3 regions of the Sutcliffiella cohnii genome follow, and region 3 is predicted to be linked to each of the others. Evidence: predicted binding sites of a transcription regulator. Region 3 holds the regulator's gene; each other region holds the start of a gene.
What was found. Region 3 encodes LexA, which represses DNA repair genes until DNA is damaged. Its sites were predicted from a motif close to CGAACATATGTTCG; they were not measured.
Positions count from the first base shown of each region.

Region 1 (3,262 bases), 400 kb from region 3:
CGAAATCTACTTTTTCGTTATGTCGATGTGGCTTATCGGAGAAAAAACCTTTTTGTGACGGAAATCATAAAGGTCAATTTGACTCTTGCGTTCGCGCAAAAAAGGTACTAGATGAATAATTATTTTTAAGAAAATCTGTTGCTTTTTAGACAGATTTTCTTCTTTCTATTTATTGTTTCTCTTCGCTCTCTATACTAAAATATAACTAACAAATCCCTTAATAAAAGGAGAAATAATTATGGTAGTTACTGTATTAAAGCCGATTTTCGGTGAAGCAGCTAGCAAAGTTGTCAATACAACGAGCTCTTATTCTGGAACAGTACTTTTTAAAAAAGAACATTGGGTAATTGACGCCAAAAGTTTACTAGGCTTATTAGCCCTAGCTCTTCAACCTGGCCAAGAAGTAGAAATTACAGCAGATGAAGGTACAGAAGTGATTGAAGCACTATTACAGTTAGGAATGTTTGAAAAAAAATCATGACAAATTGGGGCTGTCTAACGAAGGCAGTCCCATTTTTTTTATTTATCCTGTAATGTCTAAAATGTTTTCTAACGGTAAATACGATGCTTCTCCAAATTTGTCCACTACGTGTAATCGAGATTTTATCGGATCAACATGGTGAATTGTGCCGATAAATAGATGATATCGCTTTTTCTCGTAATACGTAATCGTCACTTCACTACCTATTTCCATCGCCTCTCCTATTTGCTCGTTCATATAATCAACATGTTGCTCATCTAGTTGCGGCTTTGTTACATCATTATCTTCCTTTGCCCAATCTCTTAACAGCTTTACATGTTCTGGTAACATCATTGCTGTCCACTTTATACTCCCTCTATCACGAATCAAAACGCTTCACTCCTATTATGCTTTATGTCCACCAACTAATGTACTTCGATGCTTCGCTGTCCCTGCAGCCGTGTAAGATACCGCTCTTAGTAAGCTAGCTGAGCCGTGTTTATGACGAATTTGGTCCATAACATAGCCGAGCTGACGCCTTTTCGGACGATCGAGCTCAAATAAACTTAATTGTATTTCGCTATCTTCCACTATGTTAGAAAGTGAGACTGAAATTTGTCGAACTGTTTTTCCTTCATAAAATTTTTCAAACAGCTCTAGACACGTTTCATAAATATCCATTGTAATGTTAGTTGGGCTCTCTATCGTCTTGGAACGATGAAATCCACCACCAAACTCTTCTTTACTGTAACCAATACCGAGGCTCACCGTTCGACCTGCTTTATTGTGTTGACGAGCTCTTCTTGCTACTTCTTCACAAATTTCAAGAAGCACACGCTTAATCTCTTTCGGATCATGATAGTCGCGCAATAGTATTTGGCTTTTACCGAAGCTAATTTGGCCTTGCATGAGCGGAGCCCCCGGTTGTGAAAAGTCAATTCCCCACGCATGATGGTACAGTTGGTTGCCCATAATACCAAATTTTTTCTCCAGTAACTCTAACGGATAATTAGCTAACTGCCCGACATTAAAAATTCCCATTCGATTTAACGTTTTTTCCACACGAGAGCCAATCCCCCACATTTCACGAAGCGGAGAAACTTTCCATAGTTTTGTTTTCACATCGCTATACGTCCACTCGGCTACTCCTTTTTTCTTCGCCTCGAGGTCAAGACAGAGCTTCGACATTAACATGTTCGGACCAATCCCAACTGCACACGGTAATTGAAACTCCCTTTCAATCCCATCTTTTATTTTCCATGCAATCGTTTCGGCATCTCCCCAAATTGATTCCACTCCGTCCACTTGTAAAAAACTCTCGTCAACACTATACGTATGAATCGATTCTTTCGGGACGTAACGATTAAATAATCTTGTAATTTCGGTTGAAATACGTAAGTACGTTGCCATTTGGGGGTTTACGACTTGAATTCGTCGGTCATTTGGGATTTCAAATCTTCTGGACCCTGTTTTAATACCGAATTCTTTTTTTAATTTTGGAGAAGCTGCTAGTACTACACTCCCTTGTCTTTCTGTATTACCGACAACTGCCAAATAACATGTCATCGGGTCTAATCCAAGCATTACCGCTGAGCAACTTGCGTAAAAACTTTTCATATCTACGCATAAAGTCTTGTTGTTAGGCATCTCGTTGTAATCAATCTCCACGTTTCATCCCTCACTAACAGAATGTTTGTTCGTATTTATTATATTCTATATCATAACCGAATATACGTTCTCTTTCAATGGAAATTTTTTAAAGCAAACGGTACTTTGCACTACAAGAAAACTGCTAATGTCAATATGCTGTGTAAAAGTATATAAGTAAATAAAAAGGAAAAAGCGGAAAAGGACTTCACCCTTTCCGCTTTATTTTAATTGTAGTCGAACGTCTTTACGTAGACGGTTTGGATAGTCACTAATAGTCAATGTAATTGGGCTTGCTACTTCATTCATGTTCACTCCACCCATCGTTTTCACATGAATACCTTCTTCTGTAGAGGAGCCGGAACTATTATTGAAGGAATATTCTTTCCCATTTGCATCCGTAAAAGTCGAGTGAAATAGAGGTCTATGGTGGTAATAATCTTGTTCGTCCACCATTAATTCAAATGTTACGTCCCAAAAAGAGCTATCGACGAATGCAAGTTTACCATCTTTTGGGGCATTTACTATTTTGTTTTTTTCTAAATCAATCGTCACTTCGATTTCTTCTTTCGGGAGTGCACGAAGGGATGTAAATGTTAAAAACAACTCATTTGGTTCCGCAAAATAGTTACTTTGAAAATTTAGAGCTATTTTATTTTCATCTAACTTATCATATACTAAGCCATCGGTAGGGGTCCAAACTTCTCCATTTCCATCTACAAGCTGGATATCATCAAAACCGAAAATTTCTTGCTTGTTCTCGTTATTGTACTCCACATAAACGACAATTCTTGTTGGGCGAATTTCCATTCGGTCTACATATATTTTTTGATCTTCCACCGTTATCGTTTGATCCACTTCATACACCTTTTTTATCTTTGCGAACTTCTCTTTATCGTAAGAAAAGGAAACGTGTAAATCTTCCACAACATCGCTAAAGTCGTTTTTAATGTTCGTACGGAATTGTAAGGATTCGGGAATAGAACCATGTTTATAATCAGCAATAGTTAAAATACCGGTAACTGGCTCATTTTTTTTTATTTCTGAATGACTACTATAACTATAGCCTAACTGCAAATCCTCTCCACTTTCTGAAATTAATGTTGGGTCATTTAAGAAAAGCGAAGGATAGTCTTGATCAGCTACAATTGTGTA
Region 1 is NZ_CP018866.1:2,846,814-2,850,075, forward strand. Features, by position in the region: gene BC6307_RS14220 (CDGSH iron-sulfur domain-containing protein) at 1-119, shown strand, start outside; gene BC6307_RS14225 (HPr family phosphocarrier protein) at 239-481, shown strand; gene BC6307_RS14230 (YolD-like family protein) at 524-850, opposite strand; gene BC6307_RS14235 (Y-family DNA polymerase) at 866-2,107, opposite strand; gene BC6307_RS14240 (DUF4179 domain-containing protein) at 2,330-3,262, opposite strand, start outside.
Region 1: a site for LexA is predicted at 2,186-2,199, ahead of BC6307_RS14235 (Y-family DNA polymerase). Genes of this name have one in related genera too.

Region 2 (3,262 bases), 1.4 Mb from region 3:
GCTCGCTTTCCGCGGGGAGATGTCTAGCTCCAGCGCATTGGCCCTATCAAACTTCCCAGTCCGTCCGTACGATAAGTCAACATCGACTCAACTAACGTTTCCCAAAGCGTTTCCTTTATCTCCTACCGGACTGCTCCAGTTTGTACGGGCCAGACCGATGCGCTTACGCCTTTCGTGGATTCGAGCCTCCTCGGCTTCGCCTGTGGGGTCTCGACCTTCCCTCTACCTCCCGCTGGAGTCTCGCACCTTCCTCTCCGTTACACTCACGGTTTTAAACTTTGAATGGTCAAACATTGCAACTCTAAACTTAACCACCGATATTTATTCTTCACGGTGAATCGGTTAGTTGATTTCATCGAAACATGTATTATTTCGAAAAAAACCTTCATAATTGAAACTAGAAAACTTGTACTACCGTCTAATGGGCATAGTTGGATGGGGAAGGGGGAAATCCCTTGTTGGAGGAAGAGAAAAGGCGAGTCATTGAAGAGGCCTTAGAGATGTACGGGGAAGAGGTTAAACGGTTAATTTATACGTATGTGAAGGACTTCGATGTAGTAGACGACCTGTTTCAAGAAGTGTTTGTAAAAGTATATTTTCACCTCGATTCTTTTAGAGGAGAGAGTGAGTTAAAAACATGGATCTATCGAATTGCGATTAATCGAAGTAAAGATTATTTGCGAAGTTTTAAATATAGAGTGTTGCAATTACTGCAGCCGGTACAGTCGGAAGATGTGGAATCAAAAGTGCTTTTAAAAGAGAGAAATGATGAAGTAGCTGCATTTGTTTTTCAATTGCCTATTAAATACCGAGAAATTATTATTTTATATTACTATCGAGATTTAAGTGTAGATGAAGTAGCGACCGTGCTTCATATTAGTGCAAATACAGTAAAAACAAGACTAGTTCGAGGAAGAGAAAGGCTACGCAAAATGTTTGAAGAGGGAGGAACCGTAGATGAAAGAACCTTTAGACAAGGATAAATTTAAGCGGAATATGGACGAATACATTTCCAGCCATTCGTTGTTTTCTGCTATTGACCAATCGAGAGTGTTAGAGCGTATTGATAAGGCAAAGCGAAGGAAACGATTATGGAAGCGTCCAAGGCTTCTATTAGTTTTAATCTTCTTCGGACTGTTATTGGTTATTATATTTGGTTTTCGTACAACTGGCATGTAGGCGGAGTGATTGTTCCTGCCTACATTTACAATATTTCACTCTACTTCAGCAGCTTTTTCCTGATATTCTACTAATTGCTGTACTTCCTCTTCGGTTGTCTCTACAAGCTCTGCAGGTCGGACAACCCATATCGGATCAGCACCGAACGTTTCTCCGTAACCGATGAGTACTCCATGGATTGTCACTACATCACCAATTTGAATATCTTCTTCAATAGCTCTCTCAAACGTAACGAGAATAGAAGGTAAGTAAGGCTCCTTCAGCTCTATCGTTCTTTCATCTTGTATTCGATGAACAGTAGCTGTCCAGCGTACTGATTTTTCTTTATTTTGTTTAATATAATCATGCACATATAGACCATCTATTTCACTATATAAAAATTCTTCGTCTCTATTATGTAGCGCCCTTTCGTCTAAATAGTCCAAATCTAGCACTTTTATTGGAATACTATTGTTAGAGCAAGCGACCATTAAAAAGAAAAGGATCGATACTTTCCAAATTTTCACCTTCATCCCACCTTTCCACACCATTTTACTTATCCAAAATAAGAACAGCAACTCTTACTATCAATGACCTACATATTGAAAAGTAAATGTCGAATAGAAAAATAGAATATTTGTTCGCTTTTTTGTGTTTTTTTATACCTTTTGTGGTAAGATATAATATAGATTTTAAGAACGGATTGGAGGCTTATGTGTGCAAAACGAGTTTGAATTAGTATCAAAGTATCAACCGCAGGGGGACCAGCCAGGAGCAATTCAAGAACTAGTCGATGGAATTAATAATGGTAAAAAGCATCAAACATTACTAGGAGCTACTGGGACAGGTAAAACTTTTACCATTTCTAACGTTATTAAAGAAGTAAACAAGCCAACGTTAATTATCGCACATAATAAAACGTTAGCTGGTCAGTTATATAGCGAATTTAAAGAGTTTTTCCCAAACAATGCAGTCGAATATTTCGTCAGCTACTATGATTACTATCAGCCAGAAGCGTACGTGCCTTCCACAGATACATTTATTGAAAAAGACGCAAGCATTAATGACGAAATTGATAAACTACGCCACTCAGCGACGGCATCCCTCTTTGAGCGAAACGATGTTATCATCATTGCGAGTGTTTCTTGTATTTACGGTTTAGGTTCTCCAGAAGAATATCGCGACTTAGTCGTTTCTCTACGAGTAGGAATGGAAAAAGAGAGAAACGAATTACTTCGAAACTTAGTCGACATTCAATACGATCGTAATGACATAGACTTTCGCCGTGGTACATTCCGGGTGAGAGGAGATGTAGTGGAAATTTTCCCAGCATCTCGTGATGAGCATTGTGTACGTATTGAGTTTTTCGGTGACGAAATTGATCGCATCCGAGAAGTCGATTCTTTAACAGGCGAAATACTAGGAGACCGCAATCATATTTCAATCTTTCCGGCTTCCCACTTCGTTACTCGTGAAGAAAAGATGCGAAAAGCGATTGTGAATATTGAAGCGGAGTTAGAAGAGCGTCTTGCGGAATTACGTGAAAATAACAAGCTACTAGAAGCACAACGATTAGAACAGCGTACTCGTTATGACTTAGAAATGATGCGAGAAATGGGATTTTGTTCAGGGATTGAAAACTATTCACGTCATTTAACGTTACGTCCTTCTGGCTCTACACCATATACATTAATCGACTTCTTTCCAGAAGACTTCTTATTAGTAATTGATGAGTCGCACGTAACATTACCGCAAATTCGTGGCATGTTTAATGGCGACCAAGCACGTAAACAAGTGTTAGTCGACCACGGCTTCCGTTTACCATCGGCGAAAGATAACCGTCCTCTTCGTTTTGAAGAATTTGAAGAAAAGGTGAGTCAAGCTGTTTTCGTATCAGCAACACCAGGACCGTATGAATTAGAGCATACACCGGAAATGGTTGAGCAAATTATTCGTCCGACTGGCTTGTTAGATCCGACTGTCGAGGTGCGACCAATTCATGGTCAAATCGATGATCTACTAGGTGAATTACATAAACGTATTGAGAAAAACGAACGTGTTCTTATTACAACATTAACGAAAAAAATGTCCGAAGACTTAACAG
Region 2 is NZ_CP018866.1:3,867,849-3,871,110, reverse strand. Features, by position in the region: gene BC6307_RS19615 (sigma-70 family RNA polymerase sigma factor) at 456-983, shown strand; gene BC6307_RS19610 (hypothetical protein) at 958-1,179, shown strand; gene BC6307_RS19605 (hypothetical protein) at 1,215-1,685, opposite strand; gene uvrB (excinuclease ABC subunit UvrB) at 1,876-3,262, shown strand, end outside.
Region 2: a site for LexA is predicted at 1,789-1,802, ahead of uvrB (excinuclease ABC subunit UvrB). Genes of this name have one in related genera too.

Region 3 (3,262 bases):
AGTCAAGTTCACCCATGGGAACGTGACCAATATTTAACTCAATATTAATTAGTTTAACCTCTTGATACCTATGGTGTTGAGGGGTTTCTATTTTGTGTATTGAAAAAGTAGGTAAGTTTCTTTACCAAGTTTGTCGAATGCAGTATAATCAATCATATAAATAAGGGGGACAACTATAATGAAAATTATCAAAACATTGTCAATTGCATTATTTTTAAGTTTACTTATTACGGCATGTTCTAACGATAATGCAGATGTGGCGAACACAGAAGATGAACAGCAAAAGCAAGATCAACAAGTAGCTGATGAAGAAGAACAACAATGGCAATCTAAGCCTGGTGATGTAATGGATACAGAAGGTGGTAAATTTACACTTGTTGCTCGCAACTATAAAGTAGGTAATGTTGAGGTTGGACCGTTATCCTTTCACATCCCACAAGTAGCAACATTAAGCGGGGAACTTTATGACGATTTTAAAGAATTTGTTGGTGAAGATTATATTGAATATGTGCAAATAGATATGGAAGTAGTGAATTCCTCTGAACAAGATGTTGTTATTCAAGCAGGTGATATAAAAATAACAACGAGTAATGGAGAAGAAGTCTCACCTAGTGAAAAATTGAGTGTTATAATCGATAGTGAATTTGAAAAGAGTGAAACGAAGCAAGGGTCGTTATTCTTCTTATTAGAGACTGGAAACGTCGAAGAATTAGAATGGGTAGAAGTAAAGATTCCTGCTCCAACTGATGGTAGCGGAAATGAAATTGGTGAAGAGAAGTCTTTTAAAGTAGAACTATAATGAAGTATGAAAATCAGTGGGGTGAATATCCTGCTGACTTTTTAGTTTGTATTAGCTACTACAAAATGATGTCGAATTAGCTAATAAAGCAATATCTATGTAAATAAAATATGAGTTTGTCAAAAAAAAGACAGTGATAAAAACTAATTGTTTTAGTCACTTAAGAGGGTTCAAAAAGTCGATTGCTATGACTTTTTGAACCCTTTTTTTTAATGTATATTTCGATAAACGCCAATAACTTTACCTAGAATGGATACATTTCGCACTATAATAGGCTCTAGAGAGGAGTTCTCTGGTTGTAATCGAATATAATCCTTTTCTTTAAAGAATCGTTTCACAGTTGCTTCGTCGTCTTCTGTCATCGCTACAACAATATCTCCATTATTAGCTGATTGTTGTTGACGAACAATAACTAAGTCTCCATCCAAAATTCCAGCTTCAATCATACTGTCTCCCATAACTTCCAACATAAATACATGCTCGTCAGGAGCAACATATCGATCAGGTAGTGGAAAATATTCATCGATATTTTCAATTGCTGTTATTGGTTGACCAGCAGTTACTTTACCGACAATCGGAACATTCACTGCATTTACTTTAGGAATTTGCTTGTCATCTAAACTAATCACTTCAATTGCTCTCGGTTTTGTTGGATCTCTTCTAATGTATCCTTTACTTTCGAGTCTAGCTAGGTGACCGTGAACAGTTGAACTGGATGCTAACCCAACAGCTTCTCCAATTTCACGTACAGAAGGTGGATAGCCTTTTGCTTGTACTTCTTGCTTAATGAAATTTAAAATATCTTCTTGTCTTTTAGATAGTTTCATTTCCCCGCACCTCTATATGTATTATTAAGAATATTATAGCATAATTACCTATAGTATACAAACATAAGTTCGAAAAATAGCAGAATATATGTTTGCATGATAGAATAATAATAAATTTATTTGAAATGGTGATAAGATGAAAGGCGTTATTTACTGTAGAGTAAGCACAAATAAGGAAACACAAGAAACTTCTCTTGCTAGACAGAAAGAGGAGTTAAAGTTATTAGCTCAAAACAACAATATAGAAGTAATATCTGTCATTGAGGAACAAGCTAGTGGTTATAGCTTAGAGAGAGAGGGAATATATAATCTAATGGATTTGTTAGCTACCGACCCATTTGATGTACTGTTAGTACAAGATGAAACGAGAATTGGGAGGGGAAATGCCAAAATAGCTTTTTTCCATTTACTAAAAAAACATAATGTACTTATTTATTCTATAATCGACAACGGTAAATTAACTTTATCAGAATCAGATTCAATGGTTTTGCAAATTGTTTCTATTGTAGAAGAATACCAAAGAAAACTACATAATTTAAAAATAAAAAGAGGAATGAAAAAAGCAGTAGAAGAAGGATATAATCCGCTGAAAAACTTAAAAAATAATCATTTAAGTCCAGGGAGAGAAAGAAAAGAAGTTCCTGTAGAAGAAATAGTGCGATTACGTCATAACAAATTAACTTTCCATGAAATCGCCGCTACTCTTAGAGGGCTTGGATTCGATATATCTAAAGCAACGGTTAATAGAAGATATAAAGAGTACATGTTGCAGAAAGAAGATAGTACTCTTGCTAACAAAAGTGAGCTCTAGTAAGATGGAAAAGTAGCAAATTAAGAACTGTTAACTGGGGTTAGAGACATTTAATAAACCCAAAACAAAAAGGAAAATTATTTAAACTATTACGTAAAAGATAAAAGGAGTTTTAATATGCTTTCACAAGATAAAATGAAAAGAATTAATCTACTTGCAAAAAAAGCAAAATCAGAAGGTTTAACAGAAGAAGAGGCTAAAGAACAAAAAGAATTAAGAGCGGAATATGTAAAAACGTTTCGATCTTCTATGGTAGATACATTGAAATCAGTAACAATCGTCGATCCAAACGGAAATGATGTAACCCCTCAAAAATTAAAGGATGAGCAAAATAAAAAATTTCATTAAACATCCGAGTGTATTTTGTACATACTATAAATAGCATGACTAAAGAAAAGAAGAAAGAAGGTATATACGAATGACTTTAAATGTAGATCAATTATCAATTGCAACGATCCGTACATTATCTATTGATGCAATTGAAAAAGCAAAGTCTGGTCACCCAGGAATGCCGATGGGAGCAGCGCCAATGGCTTATACGCTTTGGACTAGTTTTATGAACCATAATCCAAAAAATCCTACATGGTTTAATCGTGATCGTTTTGTTCTATCTGCTGGTCATGGTTCCATGCTATTGTATAGTTTATTACATTTATCAGGATATGACGTAACAATGGACGATTTAAAGCAATTTCGTCAGTGGGGTAGTAAGACTCCTGGTCATCCAGAATTTGGTCATACACCAGGAGTAGATGCGACTACTGGACCGCTCGGACAAGGAATTGCAATGGCAGTTGGTATGGCGATGGCCGAACGCCATTTAGC
Region 3 is NZ_CP018866.1:2,448,551-2,451,812, reverse strand. Features, by position in the region: gene glnA (type I glutamate--ammonia ligase) at 1-48, shown strand, start outside; gene BC6307_RS12195 (hypothetical protein) at 179-799, shown strand; gene lexA (transcriptional repressor LexA) at 1,009-1,626, opposite strand; gene BC6307_RS12185 (YneB family resolvase-like protein) at 1,763-2,437, shown strand; gene BC6307_RS12180 (DUF896 domain-containing protein) at 2,555-2,785, shown strand; gene tkt (transketolase) at 2,856-3,262, shown strand, end outside.